Regions from separate parts of the Micromonospora sp. HM134 genome, predicted to be linked through region 4. Evidence: riboswitches for the same ligand, from Rfam matches in the RefSeq annotation. Region 4 holds a riboswitch; each other region holds the start of a gene.
What was found. A riboswitch is a leader RNA that binds a small molecule or an ion and turns the genes downstream of it on or off. The one in region 4 is predicted to bind cyclic di-AMP.
Positions count from the first base shown of each region.

Region 1 (7,850 bases), 1.6 Mb from region 4:
CGGGGTGCGGGCTGGCCGCCGGGGCCGGCCGGTGCTGGTCCATGACCTCCACCCTCCCCCCTCGACCTACCGTGGGCAGGGCGAACCGGGCGGGAGGGCCGGGGTGGTGGCTACCATCGTCCGACGATGACCCGCCGTCCGTGGATGAACCGGTTGGCCGGCTGACACGTATCCCGTCCCGGATCGTTGGGAGAACTCGCACACATGGGCGCCGACCACACCCGTCCCGCTCCGTCCACCCCGCCGCGGGTGCGGCGGCTCCTCGTCATGACGGTGGTGCCGCTCATCGTGGTCACGGTGATCGCCACGCTGGTGCTCTGGCCCGGCGAGACCCCGAAGATCGACCAGGGCGACCAGGTGCCCCGCCACCACGGCACGGTGACCCGGGTGGTGACCGAGCCGTGCCCGCCCGCCCCGCAGACCCCCGACGGCCCCTCCGGGGTGGCCGACGGGCCGTGCGGGACGGTGACGGTCGCCGTCGAGCAGGGGCCGGACGCGGGCCGTGAGGTGCAGACGCCGGTGCCGTCCGGGCCGGGGGCGCCGACGGTGGCGGTCGGCGACGAGGTGGTGCTCGTCGCGTTGGCCGACCCGAGCGATCCGTCGGTGAGCAGCTACCACATCGCCGAGCACCAGCGGGGCATGCCGCTGCTCTGGCTGGTCGCCCTGTTCGCGGCGGCGATCGTGGCGTTCGGCCGGTTGCGCGGGCTGGCCGCCCTGGCCGGCCTCGGGGCCAGCTTCGCCATCCTGCTGACCTTCGTGGTGCCGGGCATCTCCGCCGGGGGCGCGCCGCTGCCGATCGCGGTCACCGGCGCCGCGCTGATCATGTTCGTGGTGCTGTACCTGACCCACGGGATCACCGCGCAGACCTCGGTGGCGGTGCTGGGCACGCTGGGCAGCCTGGTGCTGACCGGCGTCCTGGGCACGCTGGCCACCGCCGCCACCCACCTGACCGGGTACGGCAGCGAGGAGGCCACCACGCTGTCGATGTACCAACGCGACGTGGACCTGCACGGCCTGCTGCTGGCCGGGATCATCATCGGGTCGCTCGGGGTCCTGGACGACGTCACGGTCACCCAGTCGGCCACCGTCACCGAACTGGCGCACGCCAACCCGGGGCTGTCCCGGTTGCAGCTCTACCGGGCGGCCACCCGGGTCGGCCGGGCGCACATCGCGTCCACGGTCAACACGATCGTGCTGGCGTACGCGGGCGCGTCGCTGCCGCTGCTGCTCCTGCTCACCGCCGACAGCCGCCCGGTGGGCCAGATCCTCACCAGCGAGTTCCTGGCCCAGGAGATCGTCCGCAGCGCGGTGGCGACCCTCGGGCTGGTGGCGGCGGTGCCGCTGACCACGGGGTTGGCCGCGCTGGTGGTGACCGCCGGGCGGGGGCCGGCCGACGCCGGTACGGTCGGACCGCCGCCCACCCCACGTCCCGCCCCCGACCGTGCCGAGGCGCTGGAGGCGTTGAGCGCGCCCCGGCACGGTGAACCGTCCACCCCGGCCCCCGCACGGTGGCCAGACCCGGAAAGGAGCACGGACGCCGCATGGTGACACTGCGCTGCGTGACCGGAGGCGAGGTCGCGGCTGTCGGCCGCGTCACTGATTACCCCTCGCTATCGGGAAAATACGCATTTGGTCGGGTTGCGGGCGTAGATCCCCGGTACGACTCTCGGGTAACCTCGCTGCCGGTCACCGCCGAAGGCGCCCACCGGCGCCAGCGGTGCCACCGCCCAATCGCCGTACGGCGAGCCGGGGAACCGAGCACCCGGGGTGAATCCGCGCCAGCGGTAGGGGCCACTTCCGTCCCGAACCCGTCAGCTAACCCGGTCGGCGGTCGACGGAAGGGAAAACTGTGACGGCACCCCTACGCCGCTGGCTGACGCCGGCAGTGGCCGTACTCGCCGCCCTGGCGATCGTCGCCGGACCGGCCGCCGCCCCCGCGACGGCCGCGCCCAACGCGCCCACCCCCTCGGGGCACGAGGAGGACGACGAGCCGAAGCTCCTCACCGACGTCATCGAGGCCACCAACCGGGAGTACTCGGCGGCGAAGAACCGGCTGGAGAAGTCCAAGAAGCGTCAGCTCCAGCTCGCCATCGAGGTGGAGAAGGCGGAGCAGGAACTGGCCGCGCTGGCCCCCCAGGTCACCGAGATCGCCGCCCAGTCGTACCGGACGGGTCGGGTCGGCGCGGTCGCCGCGCTGCTGGAGAGCGACGCGCCGGACGCCTTCGTCCGCCGGGCCGCCGCCCTGGACGAGCTGAACATGGTCAACGCCGGCAAGCTGGCCGAGGTCAACGAGGCCAAGAGCCGGGCCGAGAACGCCAAGCTCGCCCTCGACGCCGAGGTACGCGAGCAGCAGAAGCAGACCAACCTGATGGCCAAGAAGAAGACCGAGGCCGACAAGGCGCTGGCCCTCGTCGGCGGCCGGGGCTTCACCGGTGGCCTGGTCGACGCGACGTCCCCGGTGGCCCGCATCGCCCCCGGCCAGACCGCCAACGGCGAGTGGCGCGGCGAGTCGTGCAGCGAGAACGACCCGACCACGTCCGGCTGCGTCACGCCGCGCACGCTGCACATGTACAAGGAGGTCAAGCGGGCCGGCTTCAACCGGTTCGTCGGCTGCTACCGCCCCGGTGGGCCGTGGGAGCACCCCAAGGGCAAGGCGTGCGACTGGTCGTTGCAGAAGAGCGGGTTCAGCCCGTGGCACAACAACGACACCCGGATGTACGGCAACAACCTCGCCGCGTTCCTGATCCGCAACTCGGACCGGCTGGGCATCTACTACGTGATCTGGAACCGGCAGATCTGGTTCCCGGCCAACGGCTGGAGTTCGTACTCGGGGCCGTCCAACCACACCGACCACGTGCACGTGTCTCTGCTGTAGCGGGGTGATCAGCCTCATCGGGGCCGATGATGCGGTGTCCGGCGTCCCGGATCCGCATCATCGACCCCAGTGGGGTCAGCGAGCGACGACGAAGGCCGCCCGGCTGGACCGGGCGGCCTTCGTCGTGCGTGGGGCGGCTCAGCCGGGGACGGCCGCCGGCTCGCCCGCCGGGGCGGGGTCGACACCCGTCGGCGCGGCGGGCCCGGGCACCGCGACGGCGGACGCCTGGGCGGTGGGTTCCTCGGCCGGGGCCACCTGGTGGACCTCACCGGCGGCGAGCCGGTAGGACATGCCGACCACCGCGCACCGGCCGGCCGCCACCTCGGCGGCGATCACCGGGGAGTTGCCGAGCAGCACCTCGACGGTCTGCGCGATGTGGATGTCGACGATCCCGTCGATGTCGTGCACCCCCTGCTGGGCCGCGCGACGCAGGCTCGGCCCGACGGCGGCGACGACCGAGTAGAGGTGCCCCGGGGGCTGGGTGCCGGTACGGGCCGTGTCCCGGGCCGCCTGCACGGCACCGCAGGAGTCGTGCCCGAGGACCACCACCAGCGGGGTGCCGAGCACCGTCACCGCGTACTCGACGCTGCCGAGCACCTCGGGCCCGGCGGTGTGCCCGGCGGTCCGGACCACGAAGAGGTCACCGAGACCCCGGTCAAAGATGATCTCGGCGGCGAGCCGGGAGTCGGAGCAGCCGACGATGACGGCGAAGGGATGCTGGCCGTCGGCGACGGCGGTGCGGTGCCCGGCGTCCTGGTTGGGATGGCGGGGTGCCCCGGCGACGAAACGCCGGTTGCCGGCCTGCAACTCGGCCAGCGCCTGGGTCGGAGTGATCGGGGCCATTGCCTCACCTCGGTCCGGAATCGCACCTGGTCACGCCGGCCGGCGGCGACGACGGCCGTGTCCCCACGGTCACACGCAGCTAAAGGTACGTCAAGATTTCGTGATACACGTTTCAGGCATCGGTCGGCGCGGTGTCGACGGCGTGTCGAACCCGGGCGCGCACCGGCTCGGCGGGCGACCCACCGGGCCCGATCCCACCGACCGGGCGCGACCGTCGGGGCGGCCGACGACGGGTCTCCCAGGAACGGGCCATACGATGACCATCATGGCGACAGGCGGCACCGGGAGCACCCGGAACTGGACGTTCCTCACCAACCACGGTCACGTGCTGCTCGCCATCGCCCGCAACCCCACCGCCCGGCTCCGGGACGTCGCCGACGAGGTCGGGGTGACCGAACGGGCCGCCCAGGCGATCGTCGCCGACCTGGAAGCCGGCGGCTACCTGCGGCGGACCCGGGTCGGCCGGCGCAACGAGTACACGCTCAACCCGAGCGGTCACTTCCGGCACCCCGCCGAGGCCGACCGCCAGGTCGGCGACCTGCTCGCCCTCTTCACCCCCGACCCGGCCGAGCCCGACGCCTGAGCCGCCGGCCCGGCAGGTACGCCGACGGCCCGCCCCGGTGGGGACGGGCCGTCGCGGGGTGGGTGTTCAGCAGAAGCTGCCGGCTCCGCCACCACCGTCCTGCCGGGTGGTCCGGAAGTCGCACAGGTCGTAGCCGTTGGCGGTGAGCGCCGCCTTCGCCGCCGCCGTCTGCGCCCCGGTCAGCGCCGGCTCCCGGGAGAGGACGAAACCGCTGCTGCGGTCCGGGTCGCCGACGACCGCCCACCGGTAGTCGGGGTCGAGCCCGATCACCACGTAGTTCGGCCCGCCCAGGTAGATCCACCTACCGCCGAGCTTGAGGAAGGACACGGTCAACGCCGAGTCGGCCGGCGGGTTCTCGCTACGGGCCCGCCCGGTGACCGCGCTGGTGGTGCCGATGATGGTGCGGCAGGTGTTGCGGACCCCGATGGTGCCGTCGGGCTGGACGTCGTACCGCGCCGCGACGTTCTTGTAGCACTGGATCTCGAAGATCGCCGGGATGGCGGCGACCTGGTACCAGTCGCCCGCGTAACGCTCGACGTCGACGTCGGCCACCGGGGTGAGCGGTCCGGTGTCGACGGCGGTCGGCGCGGCCTGCGCCGGTACGGCGGTGGCCAGCACCGCCGCGATGGCGACCGCGACGGCCGCAACGACCTGACGGCGTACTCCCATGGTGTCTCCTCCGGTCTGTCGGTCCGGCGCGGCGGGGGCGTCGCGCCGTCGGCGGAATTGCCCGGACCCACCGGCCGGAAACTGTCGGCATTCTCATCACCGTCGATGCATCCAGGCGCAGGTCAGCGGCCGTATCCCTGGTGGGAGCGGTCCGTCCACACGGCACACCGTGGCCCGACTCACTCGTCCGGTCGGGCCACCGCCGCTGCGCGGACGGCCGGTCGGGGATAGGTTGGACGGGTGATCCGCGCAGCCTCCACCCCGCCCGTCTGGGTGTCGAGGCTGCGCGACCTGACCCGGCTGGCGGTCACCGCGCTGGTGCTCGCCGTCGGCCTCGGCGGGTTCCTCGCCGTCACCGGCGGCCCGGCCGCCGCTGCCGCCCGACCGTCCGTGGTGACCTCGCGGGTGGCGACGCTGCCCGCCGACGCCCGGCCGGCCGGCGACCGGGCCGACACCCGGCCCGGCGACGAGCGGCCCGACGACGGGTCCCTCCGGCCCCAGCCGCCGACGCCCGCCGACGGTGCCGCCGCCCGGCCCGTCGCGCCGGCCGCCGGGGCGACGCCGGACCCGGCCCGGGACGCCACCGGCCGGCGCGGCCCGCCCCGGAGCTGAGCCGCGCGGCACCTGCGCCGCCCGTCCGGCCACGACCGGCCCACCGCCGGCCGCGAACCGATCCCGGTCGGTCCGGCGGCGATCCGATCCGGCCGATCCGATCCGGCCGATCCGGTCCGGTCCGGGCAGATCCGGTCCGGTCCCTCCGTCGCAGGACGTGTCGCGCACCGCCCCCGCCCGCTGCCGGGCCACCGTCCGTCCACATCGTTGTCCACCGTGAGGTGTTGGTGATGCAGACCGTCTTCTCCGCCGTCCTGCCCGATGTCCCCGCCGCCGCCGCGATCTGGCTGATCCTGCTCGCCCTCGCCGCCGTCGCCGTCGCGGCCCTGGTGGTCCGGCCCGGCCGGCTCCGGCTGGCGGTGGCCGGCCGGTTCCGCGACGCCGCCCTGCCCGACGACCCGGAACGGGCCGAGCTGGACCGGGAGCACACCCGGTACGCCGAGGAGGTCGCCGTGGCGGCCGACCGGGCCGGCACCACGGCGAGCCGGCTGCGGGCCGGGTGGCTCGCCACCCAGGAGGAGGTCGAGTCGGCCTGGACGGCGCTGGAGGCGGCGGAGGCGCACCTGCGCCGGCTCGCCGCCGCTGCGGTCATGCCCCTGCCGCACACCGGCCAGACCCCCGCCGAGTACGCCGACCGGGAACGCTGGCTGCACCGGGCCGCCGAGGAGGCGCACCGGAGGGGTGAGCTGTCGGACGCCCAACTCGACGACGTCCTCGCCCACCGGGCCGGCTGGGACCCGCGCCGGCACCCGGTCGAGCAGGAACTGGTGCTGCGCCGCGCGACCCGGGACCACCTGGCGGCCCGGCACCGAGCGGCGGTCGCCCGGGAGCAGGCGGCCTGGCGGGCCGCCGACCTGGCCGGCGCGGCGGCCCGCAGCCTGCGCGACGAGGCGTTCGCCGCGCGCGAGCGCCGCCCGGAGCGGGCCGAGTCGGTGCTGCCGATGCCGGAGGCACCCCGCCCGGCGACGGACACCACCCGGGAGAACCCGGTCGTGGCGCGCGGTCGGGCCGCCGTCGCCGCCTACTGACCCGCCCCCGCCCCGGCGACGGACGGCGGCGCGGCGCGCCCCCGGACTTCGGCGCGGCGGGCGGCGCTGGACTAGCGTTGCGGGCATGTCCCGGGAGATGTGGGCGCTCGTCGTCGTCGGTGTGATCCTGGCGCTGGCGACGCTGGTCGGCGCGGTCCTGCTGGCGGTACGGGTGGTCCGCACCCGACGGCTGCTCGGCACGCTCGGCGTGAGCGGCAAGGTGGCGTTCTACGGCGCGCTGATCTACACGATCTGCCCGGTCGACCTCCTGCCCGACCCGATCTACCTGGACGACATGGGTGTGCTGGCCGGGGCGTTGATCTACCTGACCCGGCTGGCCCACCGTCGCCGGGCCGCCGGTCGCGGCCTGCCCGGCCAGCCCGGTCGGACGGGTGTCCCGCCCGGTCCGGGCCAGCCCCGCCAGATCGTGCCATGATCGGGGCCGGGCCGGGGCCACGCCGGCCCTGGGACGGGGGACGGACATGGCCGGCAGGCATCGGTTGGACCCGTACGACGAACGGGTCCTCACGTTCTGCCGCGAGCGGCACCTGGCCACGCTGACCACCCTGCGGCCCGACGGCACGCCGCACGTCGTACCGGTCGGGCTGACCTACGATCCGGCGGCCGGGCTGGCCCGGGTGATCACGTCCGCCGGTTCGACCAAGGCCCGGTACGTCGCCGCCGCCGGTGCGACGGGGGTCCCGGTGGCGGCCTGTCACCTCGACGGCCGCTGGTGGCTGACCGTCGAGGGCCGGGCGGTGCTGCGGACCGACGCCGCCGCGGTGGCCGAGGCCGAGCGCCGGTACGCCGAGCGCTACCGCCCGCCGCGCCCGAACCCGGAGCGGGTGGTCATCGAGATCGGGGTGACCCGCCTGCTCGGCTCCCTCCCGCCGCTCACGTCCGAACAGGAACGACCGGCGCGACAGGAACGACCGACGTGACAGGAACGACCGACGTGACAGGGCCGACCGGCGCGTGACGGGCGGGCCGCCGACACCGCCGGCTGACGGGCGGGGTCGACGGGTGGCGGTTCATCGACGGTGATGGGTTCGGGTCGCCGGCGGTGGGTACAGGCCCCGCCAGGAGCCGATCCGTCCGCAACCGGTAAGGGGCACCGAGATGAACGACCCACAGGCCACCACGGACCAGGACGTGGTGGACGTCCTGACCGCCGACCACCACGAGATCGAGGCGATCTTCGCGGAGCTGGGCACCCGGCAGGGCAGCGCGGAACACCGTC
Region 1 is NZ_CP041061.1:581,023-588,872, reverse strand. Features, by position in the region: gene FJK98_RS03015 (heavy metal translocating P-type ATPase) at 1-43, opposite strand, end outside; gene FJK98_RS03010 (YibE/F family protein) at 205-1,548, shown strand; cyclic di-AMP (ydaO/yuaA leader) riboswitch at 1,715-1,846, shown strand; gene FJK98_RS03005 (hypothetical protein) at 1,850-2,875, shown strand; gene FJK98_RS03000 (carbonic anhydrase) at 3,014-3,718, opposite strand; gene FJK98_RS02995 (helix-turn-helix transcriptional regulator) at 3,975-4,301, shown strand; gene FJK98_RS02990 (lipocalin family protein) at 4,368-4,970, opposite strand; gene FJK98_RS02985 (hypothetical protein) at 5,211-5,582, shown strand; gene FJK98_RS02980 (hypothetical protein) at 5,813-6,610, shown strand; gene FJK98_RS02975 (YkvA family protein) at 6,696-7,046, shown strand; gene FJK98_RS02970 (TIGR03618 family F420-dependent PPOX class oxidoreductase) at 7,093-7,551, shown strand; gene FJK98_RS02965 (hemerythrin domain-containing protein) at 7,730-7,850, shown strand, end outside.
Region 1: another riboswitch for cyclic di-AMP. It lies ahead of FJK98_RS03005 (hypothetical protein); the one in region 4 lies ahead of FJK98_RS09755 (C39 family peptidase).

Region 2 (7,850 bases), 3.6 Mb from region 4:
GTTTCAGCGGCGGCAAGTTCTACGTCAGCACCAACGGCGGGGCCAGCTTCACCGCGTCCGCCGCCACCGGCCTGCCGACCACCGGCACGGTCAAGTACAAGGCGGTGCCCGGCAAGGAGGGCGACATCTGGCTGGCCGGCGAGGGCGGGCTGTGGCGCTCCACCGACTCCGGGGCCAGCTTCACCAAGCTGGCCGGGGTGTCCTCGGCGGTGAACGTCGGCTTCGGCAAGGCGGCCCCCGGGCAGACGTACCCGGCGGTGTTCACCTTCGGCACCGTCGACGGCAAGAGCGGTGTCTACCGCTCCGACAACACCGGCGCGGCCTGGGTGCGGATCAACGACGACCAGCACCAGTACGGCAACGCGGGCGAGGCGCTGACCGGTGACCCCCGGGTCTACGGCCGGGTCTACCTGGGCACCAACGGCCGGGGCATCCTGGTCGCCGACCGGCTCGGCGGCACCCCCACCCCGACGCCGACCACCCCCAACCCGACCACGCCGCCGCCGACGACCCCGCCACCCACCACGCCGCCACCCACCACGCCTCCGCCTACGACGCCTCCGCCCACCACGCCTCCGCCTACGACGCCTCCGCCCACCACGCCGCCGCCGACGACTCCGCCGCCGACGACTCCGCCGCCCACCGGCGGGTGCGCGGCGACGTACAAGGTGACCGGGTCGTGGCCGGGTGGCTTCCAGGGTGAGGTGACGGTCCGCAACGCCGGCACCAGCGCGATCGCCGGCTGGACGGTGAACTGGACGTTCGGCAACGGCCAGACGGTCAACTCGCTCTGGGGCGGCACCTTCACCCAGACCGGGGCGAACGTCTCGGTCCGGGACGCCGGGTGGAACGGTGCGCTCGGCGCCGGCGCGAGCACCAGCATCGGCTTCACCGCCAACGTGACCGGCACCAACGCCGTCCCGACGGTGACCTGCACCAGCCGCTGACAACTATCCGACACCCGCCGGCTCCCCCGATCGGGGGAGCCGGCGGCACGTCCGGCCTGTGGGTGATCGACTCAGTGGGGGCGAAGTTGCGGCATCAACCACGGATCCTTACCGCAACATCGCCCCAACGGAGTGGATCAAGAGACGGCGAAGGCCCCGGTCGACGCTGAGGAGCGCGACCGGGGCCTGTGCGTGCCGTGGGACGGTCAGTCGTCCAGCCCGACGGGGGAGTTCGGCCGGTCCACGTCGACGAACTCGATGTCGTCGACGGCCCGGTCACCCCCGCTGCCGGCGGCCCGCGCGGCGGTGCCGGCGGCCCAGCCGATCGCCGCGCCGACCAGCGCCGCGCCGATCAGCAGGGTCCAGGGCAGGGCCGGACGCCGGCCGGCGAGCGCGTCGAAGGCGAGCGTCGCCCGACGGCGGGCCTCGTCGGCGGTCGAGCCGACCAGGTCGCCGGCGTCGGATAGCCCCGAGTCCCGGACCGACCGGGCGGCGTCCCGGACGCTGTCACCGGCGGAGTCCACCGCCGAGAGCAGGTGGTGCCAGGCCTGGTCGGCGATCCGCTCGGGCTTGCTGCGGCGCTCCAGAAGGTTGCTGCCGATCATCGTGTTACCTCCTCGAATGCCGAAGTCTGCGGCCACTTCGGACGTCGTCTCTGTGCCGCGGGACGGTCCTCGCGCCGACCGGTCGCCCGGCCGGTATCCGAGCAGTGCCCCGCCCGGCCGGGTCGCAAACCCGGTGCGCCGGGGAGACCGCCACCGCTCAGCGGACCACGACCACGGACGTGGCGCGGGCGAAATCGTCCCCGTCGTCGTCATCGTCGTCGTCCCCGCCGCCGAAGCCGCAGGCCAGTACGAGAGCGAGTAGCGCGCCGACCCCGGCCAGGCCGAGCAGTCTCTTGAGCATCGATCCGTCTCCTCGATCGTGGTGACCCATCTCTCGCCCACGGTAGGCACCTGTCACAACCTGCACCGGGGGAGTCGGCGGGCCGCGCCGGGGCTCGCCCGGCCCACCGCATCCGGGTACCGATGGACCGGGGCCGCTACTCTGGGACGGTTGGAACGGTCGAGCTGAGCCGTTCGTCGGAGAGAACAGGACCAGCAACGGTGTGGAGAGGGACGGTCCGGTCCGTCCGGATCCGCGAATTGCTCATCCCGAGGGGTGGCGACCGAGGCCATCGGAGGAATACTCTCGGTCGCGGCCCGCGTACTGATGAGGCGCCCGGGGACGGGCGAGTGGAGGTGCTCGCGTGAGCCTGTCGATCGTGAAGTCGGTCCTGCCGGCCGGTGTCATCGAGATCGCCCCCCGTGGTGAGATCGACGTCGACACCGCCTACGAGGTACGTGAGGCGATCGCCGAGGTGCTGGCCAAGGGCCGGCCCGCGCGGATCGAGCTGAACATGCGACTCGTCACCTTCATCGACTCCGTCGGGATCAGCGCCATGGTCGCCGGCTTCCAGACCGCCGAGGTCAGCGGCGTCAAACTCATCGTCACCGAACCGAGCCGGTTCGTGCACCGGCAGCTCTGGGTGACCGGCCTGCTCGGTCTCTTCGGTGCCCCGGAGCCGTACTTCGCCGGTGCCGCCACCCCGGAGGTGCTGCCCGGCGCCTGACCGGGTCACCGTCGGCTTCCGTGCCGTCCGGCCAGGGACGTTGCCAGTCCGTCCCCGGTGCGGCACGATCGTGCGACCGACGACGGTCAGGAGGCCCGGTGGTCCGGCGGGAGAGCTTCAGCTACACGGTGCAGGCGCGCTGCTCACCGGCGGACGCGATGGCGCTGCTGAGCGACCTGTCCCGGCAGGAGGAGCTGCATCCGCTGATCGTCCGGGTGCGCCGGCTGCCCGCCCGGCCGGGTGCCCTGGCCAGCTACGCGATCACCGACCGGCTGGAGCTGGGGCCGCTGCGGTTCCCCGTCACCTACCAGGCCGACGTCCTGCTGGCCGGCGACGACGAGATCGTGACGGTGGCCCGCCAGCAGCCCGGCACCACCGTACGCAACCACACCCGGCTGCGGATGGAGGGTGACCTGCTGCGGATCGACGTGGAGATCACCCTCGCCGCACCGGCGCCGCTGTTCGGCTACGCCTTCCGGCAGGCCCGCGCCGCCCACCTGGGGCTGGCCAGCCGCCTCGGCGCGGTCCTGGACGGCCGGGCCGGCGACCCGCCCGCCGCCGGTTGACCACCACCGGGACCCGCCTGACGCTCGCGTCGGTGGCCCGCCCGGGTCTGACGGGCCACCGGGCGGGCTCAGATCATCGACAGGTGCACGTGGTTGGTGTGGTCGCTGGACGGGTCCCCGTTGCCCCCGCTGTACGCCTTCCACCCGCTGCTCGGCAGCCAGATCCGCTTGAACCAGATCACGTAGAGCACGCCGAGCCGGTCGGCGTTGCGGATGAAGTACGCGGCGAGGTTGTTGCCGTACGTCCGGTCGCCGCCACTGGCCACCCCGCCGAAGCCGTTCTTCTGGGCGGCGAAGTCGCACGCCCGGCCCTTGGGGTGTTCCCCGGAACCGCTGGGCCGGTAGCAGGAGACGTACCTGGTGAATCCGGCCGCCTTGGCCTGGTTCAGGGCATTGAGCGTACGCGGGGTGATGCAGCCGTTGGCCGGCGTCGGGTCGTTGACGCTGCACGACTCGGACGGCCAGGAGCCGTCGGAGTTGCGGGGTGCCCCCTTGGCGTTGCTGGTGGAGGTGCCGTCCGAGCTGCCGGAGTCGCGGGAGGTGGGGGCCGGCTTGTCGGCGGCGGCCACCGCCAACGCCCGTTCGGCCTGCTCCTTGCGCTTGCCCATGGTGGCGACCTGCTTGCGCTGTTCGGTGATCTCCCGGCTGACCGCGGCCCGGGTCCGGGTGGCCTGGTCCCGGGTCTCGATCATCGTGCGCAGTTCCTGGTCCTCCCGGGTGGCGACCGTCTCCAGCGCTGCCGCGCGGTCCAGGAAGCCGCTCGGGGTGTTGCTGTTGAGCAGGGCGGACATCGGTCCGAGCCGGCCGGTGCGGTAGGCCGCGCCGGCGATCTCGCCGACCTTGGCGGTCTGCGTGACCAACTGCGACTCGATGGTCTTGAGCTGCCCGTCGAGTTCCTGCTGGCGCTTGGTGGAACGCTCCAGGGCGGCCTTGGCCTCCAGCCAGCCCTTGCTGGCCGCGTCGAGCTGGTCGCGCAGCGCCGGGGTGCCGCCCTCGTCGTCGCCGGGGGCGGCGAGCCGGGTGGTGGGCGCGGCGACGGCCGGGGTGAACGGTGCGGCCGACACGCCCAGGGCCAGCGCCGTGACGACCGCGGCCAGCAGCCGCGTGGTGGTGCGTACGTGCATGCGGATGTCCTTCCGTCAGCCGCCGACCGGGTTAGCTGACGGGTTCGGGACGGAAGATCCCTACCGCTGACGCGGATGCACCCCAGGAACGTGGTTCCCCGGTTCGCCCGGGCGGGCGATTAGGCGGCGGCCTCCGCCTGGCGGAGGCCGGGGCCGAGCCTACCGGTACGCGTGTGACACCTGCCTACCTCGTGACTGAGGGTACGAGAGTGAATACCCTTAAAAGGTGCAAACGGCGCAAATTCCCATGATCTCTGTGCGGGAGTACCCGCAGTGGCTGACCGTCCGGGCCGGGGTGGGGGTCACCAGTGGGCGGGGCCGCAGGCACCGGGGGTCGCCCCGGGCTCGACCTGGAGGGTGGCGTGCTCGATGTGGAAGTCCTCCCGCAGGGCGCCCCGGGCAGCCGCCAGCACCGTGCCGACCTCGGCGTCACCGGCCAGGGTGAGGTGGGCCGAGGCGACGTCCATGCCCGAGGTGAGCGTCCAGACGTGCAGGTCGTGCACCTCGGCGACACCGGGCACGGCGGTCAGCCGGTCGTGCACGGCGGTCACCGGCAGGTGCTCCGGGGCGGCCTGCACCAGGATGCGTACCGCCGCCCGGCCGAGCCGCCAGGTGCGGGGCAGGATGAACACGCCGATCGCCACGGCGACCAGCGGGTCGGCCCACCACCAGCCGGTGCCGGCGATCAGCAGCGCCGCCACGATCACGCCGATCGAGCCGAGCAGGTCGCCCAGCACCTCCAGGTACGCCCCGCGCAGGTTGATGCTCTCCTGGGCGCCCTCCCGCAGCAGGCCGAACGCGACGATGTTGGCGAGCAGGCCGAGCACCGCCACCACCAGCATCGGGCCGGCCAGCACCTCGGGTGGCTCGCCGAACCGGCGGACCGCCTCGATCAGCACGTAGACCGCGACCCCGCTGAGCAGGACGGCGTTGGCCAGGGCGGCGAGCACCTCCAGCCGGTAGAGGCCGAAGGTGCGCTGCGGGTCCCGTGCGGCCCGCCGGGTGGCGGTGATCGCGGCCAGGGCCATCCCGATGCCGAGCACGTCGGTGAACATGTGCCCGGCGTCGGAGAGCAGGGCCAGTGAACCGGTGCCGAAGGCGGCGACCGCCTCGACCACCATGAGTACGGTGAGCAGCCCGAACGCCGCCCAGAGCCGACCCCGGTGCCGGTGCGCGGCGTTGCTCACCGTCGCGCTGTGGTCATGACCTGCGCCCACGTCCACACCTTCCGTCGCCGCTGCGGACCGGATCCAATCTATGCTCACATCGCTATGTATGCAAGTGACGGTCGGACGTTCGGCCAGGTAGGCCGGGTGCCGGTCGGTCAGCCGGTCGGTTCGACGGTGGTGAGGCGCTGGGTCGCCCGGGACAACGCCACGTAGAGCGTCCGTACCCCGGAGCCCGGATCGGCCCGGATCTCGCCGGGGCAGACCAGCACCACCCCGTCGTACTCCATGCCCTTGGCCTGGAGGCTGGTCACCACCTGGAGCCGGGCCCCGCCCCGGCCGCCCAACCAGCCGGCGACCTCGTCCCGGCGGGGCACCGGCGTGATCACGCCGACCGTCCCCGCCACCTCGGCCAGCAACGCGTCCACCGCGTCGGCCGTCGCGCGGGCCAGCTCCGCCGCCGGCACGTGCAACGCCACCGGGTCCACCCCGGTCGAGCGCACCGCGCTCGGCAACTCCAGGTCCGGATAGAGCCGGCGGATCTCCGCCGCCGCCACCGCGAAGATCTCGGCCGAGTTGCGGTAGTTGGTGGACAGCGTGAACCGGTGCCGCCGCCGCCGGCCCAGCGCCTGGTCCCGGGCCCGGTCCAGCTCCGCCTGGTCACCCGTCCAGGCGGTCTGCGCCGGATCACCCACCACCGTCCAGGAGGCCAGCCGACCGCGCCGGCCGATCATCCGCCACTGCATCGGCGAGACGTCCTGCGACTCGTCGACCACCACGTGCGCGTAGTCCCGGTAGTCCTCGGGCCGCTCCCGCGCCGCCGCCCGCGCGGCACGCTGCCGTTCCCCGAAGGTGCTCAGCTCCCGGACCCCGCCGGCGAGCTGGAACGGGTCCCGGCGGGCCTTCTTCGGGCGGACCGGCTGCCCCAGCAGCGCGTCCAGCTCGTCGAGCAGGGCGATGTCGGCCACCGTCAGCCCCTCGGTGTCCAGCGACCGGTACGCCCCGACCAGCAACCCGATCTCCGCCCGGGACAGGACGCCGGCCGCGTACCGGTGCAGCCGCTCCGGCCGGGCCAGCCAGCCCAGCACGTGCCGGGGATGCAGCCGGGGCCACCACGCCTTGAGGAACTCCCGGAACTCCGGCCGCTCGATGATCTCGTCCTCGAAGACGGGCTGCTCGGGCAGGCCGGGGACGGCCAACCGTCGGGCCTGCGCGTACAGCGCGGCGAGCACCCCGTCGAAGCCGACCCGACGGACCTCGTTGCGGCGGGCCCCCCGGTGCAACGCGCGGTCCCGGACGCCGTCCAGCTCGCGCCGCTCCAGACGCAGCAACGCACCCCGGTAGAGCAGCCGCAACTCCGTCGGGCCGTCCGGCACCGCGTCCCGGGCCGCCCGCTCCAGCACCCGACGCATCCGCAGCGACCCCTTCACCGCCGCCACCTCGGGCCCGTCCGTGCGGGTCGCCGACATGCCGGGGAAGAGCGAACCCAGCGAGTGCAGGGTGGCGGTCTCCTCACCCAGCGACGGCAGCACCGAGGCGATGTACTCCACGAAGACCGCCGACGGGCCCACCACCAGGATGCCGCCGCCGGCGTACCGGCTGCGGTCGGCATAGAGCAGGTACGCCGCCCGGTGCAGGGCCACCGCCGTCTTCCCGGTGCCCGGCCCGCCGGAGACGATCGTGACCCCCGAACCGGGGGAGCGGATCGCCTCGTCCTGCTCCCGCTGGATGGTCGCGATGATGTCCCGCATCCCCCGGCCGGTCGCCCGGGACAGGGTCGCCAGCAGCGCCCCGTCGCCCACCACCGGCATGTCCGGCGGGGCGGCCTCCGGGTCGAGCAGGTCGTCCTCGATCCGGGTGACCTTCTCGTCCGAGGAGCTGATCGTGCGCCGCCGCACCACCCCCAGCGGCTCCGCCGGGGTGGCCCGGTAGAAGGCGGCGGCGGCCGGGGCCCGCCAGTCGACCACCAGCGTCTCGGCGTCCTCGCCCCGTACCCCGAGCCGGCCCACGTGCAGCACCTGCCGGTCGCGCAGGTCGAGTCGGCCGAAGACCAGCCCCTCGTGCTCGGCGTCGAGCAGGTGCCGGCGCTGGGCGGCGTGGAAGACCATCGCATCCCGCTCCACCAGCGCGCCGAAGTTGCCGACCCGGGCCAGCCGGTAGCCGTCCCGCTCGGCGCGGGCGGCCGAGCGGCGCAGTTCGGCGAGCCGGGCGTACACCCGGTCGAGATGCCGTTGTTCGGCGGCGATCTCCTGCTCCAGGGTGCTCTGGTCGGTCAACGTACCGCTCCTGTGCGACGGCGACGCCGGGCGCGGGTGCACGCCAGGCGGAATGAGGGTACGGGCAGCCGCCGACCCCACGGCGGGCCGATACCCGTACCGCGACCTCCACCACCTCCGCGCGACCTGCCCGGGGCAGTGGTCGCACGCCCCCACGCA
Region 2 is NZ_CP041061.1:5,800,295-5,808,144, reverse strand. Features, by position in the region: gene FJK98_RS25065 (cellulose-binding domain-containing protein) at 1-947, shown strand, start outside; gene FJK98_RS25060 (hypothetical protein) at 1,154-1,552, opposite strand; gene FJK98_RS33365 (hypothetical protein) at 1,710-1,853, opposite strand; gene FJK98_RS25055 (STAS domain-containing protein) at 2,197-2,559, shown strand; gene FJK98_RS25050 (SRPBCC family protein) at 2,658-3,125, shown strand; gene FJK98_RS25045 (hypothetical protein) at 3,194-4,249, opposite strand; cyclic di-AMP (ydaO/yuaA leader) riboswitch at 4,254-4,385, opposite strand; gene FJK98_RS25040 (cation diffusion facilitator family transporter) at 4,552-5,466, opposite strand; gene FJK98_RS25035 (AAA family ATPase) at 5,574-7,691, opposite strand.
Region 2: another riboswitch for cyclic di-AMP. It lies ahead of FJK98_RS25045 (hypothetical protein); the one in region 4 lies ahead of FJK98_RS09755 (C39 family peptidase).

Region 3 (7,850 bases), 2.1 Mb from region 4:
ACGGGGGCGCGCCGTCCATCCCGATCCCCTCCGGCGGCTGCCAGCCGATCTCGTGGACGTCGAAGCCCGCCCGGCGCAGGCCCTCACCCGGGTAGGCGAACAGCGGGTAGTGGGTGTCGTAGCCCCGTCCGGGGACGAGCACCGCGCGTCGGTCCATGGTTCCTCTTCGTCGTCGGACCCACCGTAGCGACGGCGGAGCCGACCGTGGGGGGCATCGAAACCGGGCGACGGAAATCGGCGCGGCGGTAGCCTCGGCCGCATGTGGCCACGGATCGGCGGACTCCGCACGCTCGCCCTCGGCACCCCCGGCGAGTTGCGCACCACGCTCAACACGCTGGTGCTGGCCGGGGTGAAGACGGCCACCGCCGGCCTGCTCACCGAGTACGCCGACGAAACCGAGGAGTTGGAGCACGTCGGCGAACGGCTGGCCCTGGTCGACGACCGGGACGCCCTCGTCGGGGTGGTCGAGGTGACCGGGATCGAGGTGGTCCCCTTCGCCGGGGTCTCCTGGGACTTCGCCCGCTCCGAGGGGGAGGGGGACCGGTCCATCGAGGACTGGCGGGCGGGGCACGCCGGCTACTGGGCGCGGGTCGGCACCCCGGTCACCGACGACACCGCGATCGTCTGCATCCGGTTCCGGCTGGTCTCGGCCGGCGACGGCGGGACGCCCGCCGGCGATCTCGGCACCTGAACCAGCCCCCGGGGTGGCACCCGTCAGGCCGTGCGCAGCTCCGGCAGCAGCCGGGTGGCGACGTCGGCCAGGACCGCCTCGTCGCCCGCGTACCAACTGCTGGCCCGGGGCCAGTGGGTGATCACGTCGGTGAAGCCGAGCGCCGCCGCCCGCGCCACCTGCTCGGCGAAGAAGTCGGCGCTGCGCAGCGAGAAGACCGGCGCCGAGTCCAGGGAGAGGTAGCGGGGCAGGCTCGCCGGGTCGCGGCCGGCCTCGTCGAGGGTACGGTCCATCCGGGCGCAGAGCGTCGCCACCCCGTCCCACCAGGCCGTCAGCTCCTCCTCACCGGTGCCGGTGGTGACCCAGCCCTGACCGAACCGGGCGACCAGCCGCATCGACCGGGGCCCGTTGGCTGCCATCACGAACGGCACCCGGGGCTGCTGCACGCAGCCGGGGTTGTTCCGGGCGTCCACCGCGCTGAACCAGTCGCCCCGCCAGGTGGTGCCGTCCTCCCGCAGGATCAGGTCCAGCAGCTCGGTGAACTCGCCGAACCGGTCCACCCTCGGCCGGGGCGGCAGCGTCTCCCCGCCCAGCACCGCCGAGTCGAAGCCGATGCCGCCCGCGCCGAGGCCCAGCAGCAGCCGCCCGCCGCAGACGTCGTCGAGGGTGGTGACCTGCCGGGCGAACGCCGCCGGATGCCGGAAGTTGGGTGAGGCGACCAGGGTGCCCAGCCGGACCCGGTCGGTGACCATGGCGGCGGCGGTCAGCGTCGACATCGAGTCGAACCAGGGACCGTCGACCAGGTCCCGCCACCCCAGGTGGTCGTACGTCCAGGCGTGATCGAAGCCCCACTCGTCCACCTGCTGCCAGCGCCGACGCGCCTCCGGCCAGCGCTGGTCGGGAAGGATCACGATGCCAATCCGCATGATCGCCAGCGTACGTGCCGCCCCGGCCCCGCCGTTCCCGCGCCGGCCGCGCACGTGCGCACCTGGGTCAGTCAGGCCGGGCCTGCTCCTCGGTCTCCGGCCACGGGGTGGCCCGCATCGCGATCGGCCGGTAGGCCAGCGCGCGGTCGACGACCTCGGTGGCCGTCAGCTCCGGGATGGTCGTGAAGATCAGATCGGAGACGTCCGGACAGACGGGGTCGCGTTCGAGGCTGTCCAGCCAGTCGTTCAGCTCGCCGTCGTCGGCATAGTCGAGCCGCATGATCCGCTCGACGAGGACGACGGCCTCGTCCCGGGTCAGCTTCGCCGGCACGGCGACCTCCTCGGAGCAGGGGCGATGGCACCCACATGATCCCCGACGGGGAAGTGTCGAGGTTTCCGCCCCGGACTGTCGCCCAGGTCGGCCCGGGGTCAGGTAGTCCTAGCGCGTCCTTTCGAGCTGATGTCGTCAACGAATCAGGCCAGCAGGCCAAGGAGGACAGGCAACGGACGGCAGGCGACGGGCGAGGGGCATCGGACGGCAGGCGACGGACGGCGGACGGCAGGCGTCGGACGACGGGCGAGGGGTGAGGGGTGAGGGGCGTCGGGCGACGGGCGTCGGGCGGCAGGCAACGGGCGGCAGGCAACGGGGTCCTGCGACCCCGGACACGGCGTGTCCATCCTGGGCGGCGTTCCCGTCTCCGCGACGGACGGCACGCGGCAGGTGTTGGGCGGCGGCGGTGCTGACGTCGATGCCGGTGCCGCCACCGGTGTGAGTCGTTTACGTCATCAGGTCTAAAGGACGCGCCAGGTGTATGCCCGCTCGCTCAGCCATGCGACGACCGGCAGCTCCTCAGGCCGCAGGGCTCCCGTGAATCCGGTGCTGCTCGGCAGTGGGTGCGGTCGGGCGGGCACCGGTGACACCCTCGCGTCAGGGAGGCCGACCGTGGCATCGCCGGCGCGATCGACGAGGCGACCAGGGCGGCCCGGCGCAAGCCGGGCAACATGACCTAGAGACACGTAAGCCCTGGCGGGACGCGTGTCCTGACCAGGGCTTACGCACGTGGAGCGGGTGACGGGAATCGAACCCGCACTGTCAGCTTGGGAAGCTGATGTTCTGCCATTGAACTACACCCGCAAGCGGGACCACTGTACCTGAGGTGACCACGCCCGCGCACCCGGGCACCCCCGCGCGCCGTCGACAACCAGTCGTGACCATCCGGACACGAAGGGCGCAAATGAAACGGTCAGATGTTTCACAGAAGCAGCTTAGGGACGTTCTCAAACGTGTCGATCAGTTGTAACGTCACCCCCACGTTCACGACCTCGGCGCGACATACCCCCTGCCGCGCCGCCAGAAAGAGGTGGGCCCATGGGACTGCGTCCCAACCTGCTGACCCGGCGTGCCGCCGGTGTCGCGTCGACGACCTTCGCGCTGCTGTTGAGCACCGCTGCGGTGGGCGTCGTACCTGCGGCTTCCGCGTACTCCGCAGCCCCCGGCAACACTTCCTGCGCGGAGCCGGCCGACGCCCACGCGGACGTTCACTCCGACGCCCGCGTCCGTGGCGGCAGCAAGGCCGCCCACAAGCGGCACGACCCGAACGAGCTGACCGCCAAGCAGGTCCAGGAGCGGGAGGCGGAGTTCGCCGCCGCCCTGCGTAACAGCGCCCTGCGGTCGAAGTCCAGCTACCGCACCGGCTCGACCGAGGGTGTGACGGTGGCGCTGGCCCCGATCACCATCCCGGTCGTCGTGCACGTCATCCAGCGGGACAGCACCCGGGCCGGGGGCAACATCCCCGACTCGATGATCAACTCGCAGATCAGCGTGCTGAACCAGGCGTACAGCGGTGCGACCGGTGGGGCCGCCACCGGGTTCGCCTTCCAGCTTCAGAAGATCAACCGGGTCACCAACGCATCGTGGTACCCGATCGTGCAGGGCTCCCCGGCCGAGCGGTCGATGAAGACCTCGCTGCGCACCGGCGGCAAGAACACCCTCAACATCTACCTGGGCGAGCTGAGCGACGACCTGCTCGGCTGGGCGACCTTCCCCAAGCGCACCCTGGACGTGATGGACGGCGTCGTGGTGCTCGGCGAGTCGCTGCCGAACGGCACCGCCACCAACTACAACCTGGGCGACACCGGCACCCACGAGGTCGGCCACTGGCTGAACCTCTACCACACCTTCCAGGGTGGCTGCTCGGGCTCGGGCGACGGCGTCTCGGACACCCCGGCCGAGCGTGAGCCGGCCTTCGAGTGCCCGACCGGCCGGGACACCTGCACTGCGGCCGGCAAGGACCCGATCACCAACTTCATGGACTACACCTACGACTCGTGCATGTACCAGTTCACCCCTGGGCAGGCGAGCCGCATGGTGAACGCCTGGACCGCGTACCGCGCGTCGGCCTGACCGGCTGCACGGCACAGCGTCAGGTGCCGGCTCCGTCCCTCCGGGACGGGGCCGGCACCGTCGTTTCCGGGGGGGGTCAGGCGGCGGTGCGGCGGGTGTCGAACCCGTGCCGACCGCGCCGGGACGGTCGCTGGTCGGGCAGGCCGGCGACACCGTGCCGGCCGGGCACCGGATCGAGCCAGACCTGTACGGAAGGCCGCCCGGCGTCGCCGCTGAACGGGCCGCCCTGGTCGCGGCGGGTGAGCATGGCGACGTCGACGCTGAACTCGAAGAGCCGCCAGTCGACCTGGGGCGCGGCCCGGCCGATCTCGGCCACCAGCGCCACCCGGGCCGGGTCGGTCACCGGCTCGGCACGACCGGCGACGTACGCCTCGTCGTCGCTCTCCTCGGGCGGGAACGAGTGGAGCGCGTAGCGGCCGTCGCGTTCGAGGTCACGCCGCTTGGGCGAGTCGACCACGAAGCAGAACAGCCCGCCGTCGGTGACCAGCGGGCAGACCGGGTGCACCCGGGGCCCGCCGTCGGCGCGGACGGTGGCCAGGTAGCCGAAACCCGACCCGTACTGCTGGAGAAGAAGGCGGATCCCGTCGGCGAGTCGGGGCTCGTCGGCGGCGAATGCGGACCAGGATGCCATGCCGTCATTCTATCGAACAGGCGTTCGAAAGACAGTCCGACACGCAGGTCGAACGGCCCGACGTACGCCTCGGAGGCGGCGACGACGCCGGCCGGTGGGGCGGCCCGGTGGGCGGGTCCGGCCGGGGCGCTGGATATGGTGTCCCGATGCTGCTCTCCGACCGGGACCTCGTCTCCGAGATCAAGGCGGGCGCGCTGGCGCTGGAGCCGTTCGAGCCGAGTCTGGTGCAGCCGTCCAGCATCGACGTGCGCCTCGACAAGCTGTTCCGGGTGTTCAACAACCACCTCTACACCCACATCGACCCGGCGGTGCAGCAGGACGACCTGACGTCGATGGTCGAGGTGCCGGCGGGCGAGCCGTTCGTGCTGCACCCGGGCGAGTTCGTGCTCGCCTCCACGCTTGAGGTCATCTCGCTCGGCGACCAACTCGCCGGCCGGTTGGAGGGCAAGTCGAGCCTGGGCCGGCTGGGACTGCTCACCCACTCGACCGCCGGTTTCATCGACCCGGGCTTCTCCGGCCACGTCACGCTGGAGCTGTCGAACGTGGCCAACCTGCCGATCACCCTCTGGCCGGGCATGAAGATCGGTCAGCTCTGCATCTTCCGGCTCTCCTCGCCGGCCGAGCACCCGTACGGCTCCGCCGTGTACGGGTCGCGCTACCAGGGCCAGCGGGGGCCGACCCCCAGCCGCTCCTGGCAGAACTGGCGTACCTGGCCCATCCGCTGACGTGGCGTGCCGCGTCCGGGCCCCTGGCCGGGGCCCGGACGCGGTGGCTCAGCCGGGCCGGCCGTAGCTGTTGACCGGTCCGTCGTCGACCCGCTTCATCGTGATCGGCTTGCCGGCCTGGGACGCGTGCACGACCCAGCCGTCCCCGACGTACATCCCGACGTGGTGCAGGTCGGAGTAGTAGAAGACCAGGTCGCCGGGGCGCAGGTCGGCCCGGCTAACCCGGTCGGTGACCTGGCGCTGCTGCCGGGCGTTGTGCGGCAACGACACCCCGGCCTTCGCCCAGGCCGCCATGGTCAGCCCGGAACAGTCGTAGTTGTCCGGGCCGGCCGCGCCCCACACGTACAGCTTGCCGATCTGGGCGCAGGCGAACTTGACCGCCGTACCGGCCGGACCACCGGGGTAGCCGGCGGGGCACGGGGCCGGGCGCAGCTTGCCACCGCCGCCGTTGCCGTAGACCTTCAGCCGCAGTTTCTGCAACCTGTCGATCTCGGTGTTGATCTGCTTCTTGCGGGCCGCGAGCTGCGCTTCGGTACGGGTGAGCTGGGCGACCATCTCGTCCAGCGGCGCCTTGGTCGCGGCGAGTTCGTCGCGTAGTTGGGCGACCTCCCGCACCTCGCGCTGCTGGCGGCTGGCGAACCGGTCCAGCAGCCCCAGCTGCTCGACCACCTGGCTCGGGCTGCGGCTGCCCAGCAGGGCGTTGACGGTGGACACGTTCTCGCCCTTGTACGCCTGCACGGCGAGGCCGCTGACCTGGTTCATCGCCTGGTCGACGCGGCGTTGCAGGGGGGCGATGCGCTTACCGAGCGCGTCGGCCTGCCGGCGCTTGGCGGCGAGGTCGGTGCGGGTGGCGTTGTGCTGTTCGATGAGTGGTTCGAGCTTGTTCCAGTCCTGGTCGATCTGCCGTTCGATCTCGGCGACCGAGGGGTCGGCGTGCGCCGCCGTGGGGCCACCGGTCAACACGACAGCGGCAGCGGCCAGGGTGGCGAGGGTGGTGGTGAAGCGGGACCAGCGTGGGCGCGGCACCGTCGTGTTCCGGGCGACCTGGGTCGTCCGGTGCGACGGTGGCCGCGGGGCATGGTGTGCCACCGGGCTCCGGGCTCCTTCTTCCTCGACCGCCTACCGGGTTAGCTGACGGGTTCGGGCGGGAAGGGAGCGCCCTACCGCGGTGGTCGCGGATTCACCCCGGCGTACCTGGGTCCCCGGCTCGCCCGGAGGCGACTCGGCGGTGCCGGTCGACGCCACCCCGGGTGGGGCGGACCTGGTGCCGACCGACGATTGACCAGAGTAGAGACGGTCGTTATCGATCCGCAACCCGCCGGGCCGGCACACTACGTGACCGGAAAACACGCAACCCCCGGCCCATCGGGCCGGGGGTTGGCGTATGCGCTGGTCAGGGTCGGCGGAAGCCGGCCACCGGCATGTAGTTGATGCTGGTCACCTGGACCGGCTTACCGGTCCGGGGCGCGTGCACCATCATGTCGTTGCCCAGGTAGAGCCCGACGTGGTGCAGGTCGCTGAAGAAGAACACCAGGTCGCCGGGGCGGGCCTCGGAGCGCGGGATGGCCTTGCCCTCGTTCCACTGCGCACCGGTGAAGTGGGTCAGCGAGATGCCGGCCGCCTTGTACGCGAACTGGGTGAGCCCGGAGCAGTCGAACGAGTTCGGCCCGGTGGCACCCCAGACGTACGGGTCACCGACCTGCGCGCAGGCGGTCGCGATCGCGGTCCGGGCGGCGGAGCTGACCACACCGTTGATCGTGGGGCAGCCGTTCACCTTCACCGTGGTCTTCGGCATCGCCGCCTGCAACCGCTTGATCTCGGCGTTGATCTGCTTCTTCTTGGCCGCGAGTTCCTTCTCCTGCTTCACCTCGGCGGCGATCAGCGTGTCGAGCTTCTGCTTCTCGGCGTCGTACTTGCGGCGCACCACGAGCACGGCCTCGACCTCCCGGCGCTGCTCGGCGGCGAGCCGGTCCAGGATGGTCAGCTGCGCGGCGAGAGTGCCCGGCTTGGTGGTGGTGAGCAGCGCGCTCAGCTCCTGCGAGGGGCCGGACTTGTAGTAGCGGGAGGCGAGGTCGCCTACCCGGCCCAGGGCGAGTTCGCTCTGCAGGGCCAGCGGCTCGATCTTCTTCTGGAGGTCGGCGGCCTTCTTGCGGTTGACCTTCAGCTGCTCCTGGACTTTGTGGTGGCTCTCGATGGTCGGTTCGATCTGCTCCCACTGCTTGTCGAGGGCCGCCTCGATCTCCTCGGGCGACGGCGCGGCGTGGGCCGGCACGGCGAGCATCCCGGCACCGACGGCGACCGCCGCGACCAGGGTGAGCAGGCGGCGGGCGACCCGCCGGAGGGCTGCCGGCCGTGCGTGCGGCTGGCCCTGGGCGTGACGGTGAGGGGGCATGGTTGCCACCGGCGTCGACTCCTTTGCAACCGACCGCCGGGCGCCTCGCTAAGGGGAAGAAGGAGGCAGACGTCCCACAGCGGCCGGTGCAACATTAGGGGC
Region 3 is NZ_CP041061.1:90,225-98,074, reverse strand. Features, by position in the region: gene FJK98_RS33485 (hypothetical protein) at 1-157, opposite strand, end outside; gene FJK98_RS00490 (ASCH domain-containing protein) at 260-691, shown strand; gene FJK98_RS00485 (LLM class flavin-dependent oxidoreductase) at 715-1,596, opposite strand; gene FJK98_RS00480 (e9imm peptide) at 1,664-1,927, opposite strand; tRNA gene FJK98_RS00475 (tRNA-Gly) at 2,658-2,731, opposite strand; gene FJK98_RS00470 (zinc metalloprotease) at 2,966-4,000, shown strand; gene FJK98_RS00465 (pyridoxamine 5'-phosphate oxidase family protein) at 4,077-4,631, opposite strand; gene dcd (dCTP deaminase) at 4,778-5,356, shown strand; gene FJK98_RS00455 (NlpC/P60 family protein) at 5,405-6,445, opposite strand; cyclic di-AMP (ydaO/yuaA leader) riboswitch at 6,458-6,594, opposite strand; gene FJK98_RS00450 (NlpC/P60 family protein) at 6,750-7,748, opposite strand.
Region 3: another riboswitch for cyclic di-AMP. It lies ahead of FJK98_RS00455 (NlpC/P60 family protein); the one in region 4 lies ahead of FJK98_RS09755 (C39 family peptidase).

Region 4 (7,850 bases):
GCTGTTCGACCCGGCCCCGACCGCACTGTCGACCGACGCGTCGCACTCCCTCCCCGCCGCCGTGGCCCTCGACACCCCGTTCGGCCTGGGCGACGGCATCCGCGCCGACGACCGGGGGACCGGGCGGGTCGACGTGGTGGCAACCGACCGGGTCGACGCCGGGATGTCCGTCGCGCCGGCCGGTGCGGCACGGGAGCTGCCGGCCGCCACCCTGGTGACACCGGGCGGTCGGGTGCCCGCCGCCGTCGGGCCCCGGGCGCCCCCGGCGGGCTGAACCCTGCGGGGCCACCCGCCCCACCACCACAGCCACGATCTCGTCCCCGTACCGGCCGGACGCTGCCCACAACGGTCCCGCCCCGGTACGGCCCCGACCCGCCACATTCCGCCCGCGAGGTGCCGACCCGTGAACACCGTGCTCTCCCAGTTCCTGACCGGGGTGCCGACCGCCACCGCGATCTGGTCCCTGCTGCTCGTCCTCGCGCTGACCGGCCTCGCCGTCCTGGTCGCCCGCCCCGAGCGGGACCAGGCGACCGACGTGACCGCCGTCGTGCCGCCGCCGGACGCCCCACCCCCGGTCGCCGACCTGCGCCGCTACGCCGAAGAGGTGGCCGTCGCCGCCGCCGGGGCCGCCCAGACCGCCCGCCGTCACCGGGCCGCCTGGCTGGCCGCCCAGGACACCCTCGACCGGGCCTGGCAGGAGTACGACGAGGCGGAGACGGCGGCCCGGCGGTTCACCGGCGCGGGGGCGCTGCCCAGCCCGCGTACCCCCCGGACGCCGGCCGAGTACGCGGGCCGGGAGCGGTGGCTGCACCAGGAGGCGGTGGCGGCGCACTGGCGGGGCGAGCTGTCGGTGGAACGGCTGCGGGACGTCTTCGCGCACCGCGACGGCTGGGACCCGCGCCGGCACCCCGTCGAGCACGAGGTGATGCTCGCCCGCGCAATCCGGGAGGACCGGCGTGCGGCGTACCGGGCGGCGGCCTGGCGGGAACGCGTCGCGTGGCGGGACGCCGAGCTGGCCGCCGAGGCCGCCCGGTCCCTGGCCGCCGAGGCGTACGCGGCGACGCAGCGGGTGCGGCCGGGCCGGGTGCCGCTGCCCCGTACCGCGACGTCGGCGGCGACCCGCCCGACCCCGGCCACCCGCTGGCACCCGGCCCGGGTCGGCTGACCACCCCGGGACCGCCGCTCCCGGGCCTCACGAGGCTCGGATCCCGCTGGGCCTGCCCCGGCCCGGGATGATCGACACAATGACGCGTAAGTGGCGGTGTCCGCCTCGCGTTGACCCCGCGACTTCGACCCCGTTGCGGGCGGTGGTCCTGCCCCGGGCCCAGGGCCGCGCGGGCCGGGGGTCGAATTGTTATTCAGCCCGGTGTGGGGGGCGTCACGGCACGGGGGAATCGGACAGTCGGTCACAGGCGGTCACATCGACCCCGATGATCATCGGAGGTTGTGGTCGGGTCGTCCGGTTGTCGCCCCGCCGGGGTCCGACGAAGCTTCGTCCCCGGGGCTGGCCCTCGCTGCCCGAGTGCCCCGGAAAGAAGTCAGCCCGACGATGTTTGCGCAGGTCACAGGGCTTGGCGGGAGGGAAGGGCGACCAGTAGTGTCGCTGCGGTCCGGTGCGGTTTCCGATCGCAGGAGGCGACGCCGCGCCGACCCGCTCAATCGTGCGAGTCACGAACCGGGGACCCATGTGCACCACCTGGGGTGAATCTCCGGGCCACGGCCCGGGGTAGGGCGATCTTCCCGCCCGAATCCGTCAGCTAACCCGGTCGGCGGCAGCGGAAGGAGTTCCATCCTCGTGCAGCATGACCCCACCCCCTCGGTAATCCCTCCACCTCGGTGCCGGGGTGCCGCCGGAGCGTCGCGCCTGACGCGCTGACCGGCCGTCCACCCCGCCGCCCGACCCCGTTCGGGCGACCGCCGATCCGTCCGGCTCCCGTCGGGCGGTCCCTGCCGAACGAGCGGCTGAACACCCGATCCGCGCGTGGCGTACCCGCCGCGTGCCGGTCCGGCGTGCCCGGCCGCCTCGCCCCGTGGAGGAACACCCCGTGAAACACCACATGAAGCGACAGCTCCGCCGACTGGGCGCCCAGCGCCCGTACCGGATGGTCGTCGGCTCGGCGGCGGTCCTCGTCCTGGCCGCCGGCGGCACCGCCCTGGCCGCCGGGGTCGACGACGCCCCGACCGAACAGCAGCGCGCCACCGCCGTGACCGAGACCGCCCCCCGCCTCGACGACGTCGCCAGCCGCGCCCAGGCCCGGGTGGCCACCCCCGCGCCGGCCAGCCCGTCGGCCACTCCCTCGACCAGCCCGTCGGCGAGCCCCACCCCGTCGCCGCGCGTCACCCGGGCCAAGGCCCGGGCCACCGCCGACCCGGACCTGACCCGCAAGGCGGCCCCGAAGCCGCCGTCGTCGAAGGTCCTGCGCTACGACTACCAGGCCCAGATCACCTACTACTACTGCGGCCCGGCGGCGGTGCGCAACGCGCTCAGCGCGGCCGGCATCGAGCGCGGCCAGGACGACCTCGCCGCCGCGTTGGGCACCACCGAGATGGGCACCAACTCGGCCGAGGACACCACCCGGGTGCTCAACGCCGTGGTCAAGGGCGACCCGTACCGGACCCGGATGTTCGCCGGTACCCCGAGCGACGCGCAGGTCGAGCGGCTGCGGGCCGACGTGGTCGCGGCGGTCACCGACCAGCGGGCCGTGGTCGCGAACGTGGCCGGGGACGCCACCGACCTCGACGGCGGCTGGCACTCCTTCCCCGGCGGCCACTACGTCGCCGCCGTGGGCTACCGGGACAACGGCCGTACCGTGCGGATCGCCGACTCGGCCGACCCGTCCCTGCCGGCCTACTGGGTCAGTGTGACCACCCTGGCGAACTGGATCGCCACCCGGGGCTACTCCGCCTGACCGACCCACCCCACCCGCCCCGGCCGCCCCGATCACGGGTGGCCGGGGCGGCGCGCGTCATGGGGCCCGATACAGCGGAGTCGGATACCGCAACATCGGCCCCACCGCATCGACCGCCGCCGGGTCAGGCCCGGGGGGAGAAGACCGTCGCGCCCCGGGGCGTCGGCGGGGTCCAGGCCGGCTCCAGCTCCCGGCGGGCGGCGTCGAGGAAACCGTCGGCGTACGCGTCGGCGGGGAAGTCGCCCAGGTAGCGGCGGCGGGTGTCCCACCGGGCCGCCGCCAGCGGATCGGTGTCCAGCAGACCGGTCAGCACCTCGTCGAGGTTGGCCATGTCCCGGCGCAGCACGTAACCGGAGCGGGCCAGCGGGAACCGGTCCAGGAACTCGTCGCCGTCGACGCCCAGGTCGGTCACCGCGTACGGCTTGCCCGAGTAGAGGTAGTCGGAGATGACCCCGGAGACGTCGGAGACCAGCGCGTCGGAGCGGTTGACGCACTCGGTCAGGCTCAGCTCCCGGCTGGCCGCCGCACCCCACAGGTGCTGCCGGCCGGTACGGGTCCGGTCGGCGGCGAGCAGCTCGGTGAGCCGGGCCAACTGCCGGGCCGAGGCCGGGTTCTGCCCGGTGTACGGGTGGGCCCGCAGGATCACCGTGGCACCCCGGTCGAGCAGCCGGCGCAGCAGCGGCTCGGCCACCGGCAGCGAGCAGTAGTTGGCGTCGGCGTGGTGGCCGGTCCAGGTGGGGGTGTAGAGCACGGTCGGGGCGGCCGACGGGCGGGCCTCCCGGCGTACCTCGATGGCCTCGACCTGCGGCCGGCCGACCACGACGAACTTCTCGGCGGGGATCTCCACGCCGGCCCGCGCGTACCGTTCGATCGCTGCCGGACCGGCCACGAAGATCTTGTCGAAGATGGCCGAGACCGGGTTGGCGCTGGGGGCCTTGTCGCTGTCGCCGTGGTGCAGCTGCACGTGGGTGAGCTGGGTGAACCGGATGCAGTGGCTGTTCTTCGCCCCGTGGTTGACGTAGAACGCCACCCGCAGGCTGGGCACCAGCGCCTCGTCCATCGCCTTCAGGGTGGGGCAGTAGACCACCGGGGCGCTCGTCGCGGCGGCGATCGTGGGCAGGAACTCCGGCTCCCGCAGCAGCACCAGGAACGGCCGGCCGAGCCGCTCCAGGTAGGGCAGCCACATGGTGACCTGGTACTCCGAGCCGGGCGGGGCGGAGAAGTAGAGCAGGAACTCCGGCTGGTGGGCGCGCAGCGCCCGGGTCACCGGGCCGCCCCCGCCCGACGGCCGGAACCGCCGCCGGGCCAGGTCCAGGCCGACCGCGCCGCAGCCGGCCGCCACCACCAGCACGACGGCCAGTGCGACCACGGCGGGCAGGGCGAACGCGGCGGCCACCGCCACCACCGCGAGCAGCCCCAGCAGGACGCCGCCGAGGCGGGCGGCGACCAGCGGGGTCCACGCCCGTACCGGCAGGTTCGCCGCCCGGATCTCCAGGTTGCCGGCGTCCCGCAGCGGCCCCACCAGCAGCACCAGGCCCAGCAGCACCAGCGCGGTCAACGCCAGCACCGGGTCGAACCCGTCGTCGAGGCGGCGGCCGTAGCCGACCAGGATGCCGGCGGCCAGCAGCACCGTCTCGGCGACGATGTCGGCGTCGGGGCGGACCCGGCGTTCGTAGCCGGCGGCGGCCAGCGCGGCCACCGCCAGGGCCAGCCCCCAGCCGGTCGCGCCGGTGAGCGCCACCACCAGGAAGGCGACCACGGCCAGGCCGGTGGTCAGGCACCGTGCGATCAGTTTCCTGACCAGGTCACCACGCATGTCGTACGTCTCCGGGGGTCGGGTCAGCCGGCGTCGACGCCGCTGGGCAGCCGGTCCTGCTCGGCCGCGGTCGGCTGGGCCGGCACCGGGGCCGCCTCGCCGGGGGCCCGCCGGACGTCGATCACCTGGCCGGTGAGGTCGGAGATCAGCACGTCGAGCGAGGACTGGGCGACCGTCTCGGCGGCCAGCAGGGTGTGCTCCGGCTCCTCACCGAACGCCTTGGTGCGCATGGGAGTGGCGGTGCGCTCCGGGTTGATGCAGTTGACCCGGACGCCGTACTCGGCCCACTCGTCGGACAGCGCCTGGGTCAGGTTGACCAGCGCCGCCTTGGTCGACGAGTAGAGCGCGTACTGGGCCCGACCCCGGGTGTACGAGCTGGACGTGTAGAGCAGCAGCTGACCCTTGGTCTGCTGGAGGTACGGCAGGGACTGCCGGGCGGCGATCACCGGCCCGACGAAGTTGACCTGGAGCACCCGGTCCATGGTCTCCTCGTCCATCTCGGCCAGCGCGCCCTTCTCCAGGATGCCGGCGGTGACCACGACGTGGTCGATCCGGCCGGTGGCCTCGAAGGCGGTCTTCAGCGCGGCCTCGACGTCGCCGGTCTGCTCGACGTGGGTGCCGGTGCTGGACCGGCTGAACGGGAAGACCTGCGCGCCGTAGCCCCGGGCCAGCTCGGCCAGGTCGTGCCCGATGCCGTAGCTGCCGCCGAAGATGACGATCGTGCGCCCGGCCAACTCCTCGGTGTAGCTGCGGTGCGACAGCCGGGGGGCCTGGGCGGCGGCGAGCTGGAACAGCTTGTCGGCGAGGTGCACGTCGACCGGGTGGGTGACCTTGATGTTCTCGTCCGACCCGTCGATCACCTTGATCGGGGTGCCGGGCAGGTAGCGCAGCACCACGCCGCAGTCGTCGGTGGCGGCGAAGTCCGGGTCGCCCTCGGCCCGCCGGTACGCCTCCCGGATGGTGCCCGAGCGGAACGCCTGCGGGGTCTGCCCCCGGCGCAGCCGGGACCGGACCGGGATGTCGGTGATGCACTCGTCCTCGTCGACCTGGATGATCGTGTCGGCGGAGGGGATGGCCACGTCGACGGCGGAGTAGCTCCACAGCGCGTTCACGCACTCGCGGACGATCCGGGCGCTGACCAGTGGGCGGACCGCGTCGTGGAAGAGGATGTTGACGTCGCCGTCGCCGACCGCGTCCAGCGCGATCCGGGTGGTGGCGTTACGGGTGTCGCCGCCCTCGATGACCTTGCTGACCTTGCGGAAGCCGGCCTTGTCGACGATCTGCTGCGCCTCGGCGACGTGGCCCGTGGCCATCAGCACGATGATCTCGTCGATCTCCGGGGCGGCCTCGAAGACGGCCAGGGTGTGCTCGATGATCGGCTTGCCGGCGATCTTCAGCAACTGCTTCGGGATGCCCAGGCCGAGCCGGGTCCCGGTGCCTCCGGCCAGCACCACCGCCACCGTCCGCGAGGGCCGCCACGGTGCCGGGGTCTCCGGGGTGGCGTCCGGGCCAGTGGTGTGGTCCTGCGTCATTGCCGATCCTCACTCTCGGGGGATGTGTGCACGCGTCCCGGGGGTCACCCTGAACGGAAGATTGCGCCAGCGTGGCGACGGGATGAACCTTAACGCGCGGACCGCGCCGCCCCAACGGGACGACGCGGTCCGCCGGGCGTCGAATCGATGCGGTACGCGCGCCCGGAATACTACTTGCCGTTGGCGAATGCCTCGTACGCCCGGATCACCTCGTCGGTGGGCCCGTCCATCCGGATCAGCCCCGACTCCAACCAGATCGTCCGTTCGCAGGTGTCCCGCACCGAGGAGAGCTGGTGGCTGACCAGGAAGACCGTGCCGGCCCCCTCGCGCAGTTCCCGCACCCGCTGCTCGCTGCGCTTGCGGAAACCCTTGTCGCCGGTGGCGAGCGCCTCGTCGATCAGCAGCACGTCGTGCTTCTTGGCGGCGGCGATGGAGAACCGCAGCCGGGCCGCCATGCCCGAGGAGTACGTCCGCATCGGCAGGCTGGCGAAGTCGCCGCGCTGGTTGATGCCGGAGAACTCGATGATCTCCGGGGTCATCCGGGCCACGTCGTCGGGCTGCATGCCCATCGCCAGGCAGCCCAGCGTGACGTTCCGCTCGCCCGACAGGTCGTTGAGCAGGGCGGCGTTCACCCCGAGCAGGGAGGGCTGGCCCTGGGTGTAGACCGCGCCCCGGTTGACCGGGAGCAGCCCCGCGATGGTCCGCAGCAGGGTCGACTTGCCGGAGCCGTTGCTGCCGATCAGGCCGATCGCCTCACCCCGGTAGGCGGTGAAGGACACCCCCTTGACCGCGTGCACCTCCTGGATGTTGGGCGCGGAGGAGCGCTTGACCAGCCGGCGTAGCGCGGCCACCGGGGTGCTCCCGCCCCCGGCGCCCTTGTGCACCCGGTAGATCACGTGCGCGTCGTCGACCACCACGGTGGGGATCCGCTCGACGATCCGGGGCAGGGTCACGGTGACGTCGTTGGACGTCTCGTACCGGTCATCCACGGCCGTACTCCTGTTCGCCGCGCCAGAAGTAGACGTACCCGGCGATGCCACCCAGCACCGCCCAGCCGACCGCCACCAGCCAGAGTTGGGTCACCGACTCGTTGAGCAGCGGCGCCTGCTCCAGCAGGGCGTACCGGGCCAGCTCGATGTAGACCAGGATCGGGTTGAACTGGATGATCGTCGAGGCCCAGTCGGGCAGCCGGTCGAAAAGCTTGACGCTGTAGAGCACGCCGGAGCCGTACATCCAGGTGCGCAGGATGAACGGCATGACCTGCTTGAGGTCGCTGGCCTTGGAGCCCATCCGGGCGACCACCATCACGACCCCGGCGTTGAACAGCGCCTGGAGCAGCAGCGCCGGGGGCAGCATCAGCCAGGCCAGGGTGATCGGCTCGCCGGTCACCAGGACGATGCCGACCAGCACGATCATCGAGGCCAGCAGCTGCTGGAACTGGGTGAGCGTGGCGGCCAGCGGCAGGCAGGCCCGGGGGAAGTGCAGCGCCCGGATCAGCCCCAGGTTGCCGCTGATCGACTGGGTGCCGGCCAGCACCGCGCTCTGGGTGAAGTTGAAGATGAACAACCCGGTGGTCAGGTACGCGATGAAGTT
Region 4 is NZ_CP041061.1:2,184,105-2,191,954, forward strand. Features, by position in the region: gene FJK98_RS09745 (hypothetical protein) at 1-274, shown strand, start outside; gene FJK98_RS09750 (hypothetical protein) at 404-1,165, shown strand; cyclic di-AMP (ydaO/yuaA leader) riboswitch at 1,643-1,787, shown strand; gene FJK98_RS09755 (C39 family peptidase) at 2,058-2,909, shown strand; gene FJK98_RS09760 (CDP-glycerol glycerophosphotransferase family protein) at 3,034-4,725, opposite strand; gene FJK98_RS09765 (bifunctional cytidylyltransferase/SDR family oxidoreductase) at 4,749-6,257, opposite strand; gene FJK98_RS09770 (ABC transporter ATP-binding protein) at 6,428-7,246, opposite strand; gene FJK98_RS09775 (ABC transporter permease) at 7,239-7,850, opposite strand, start outside.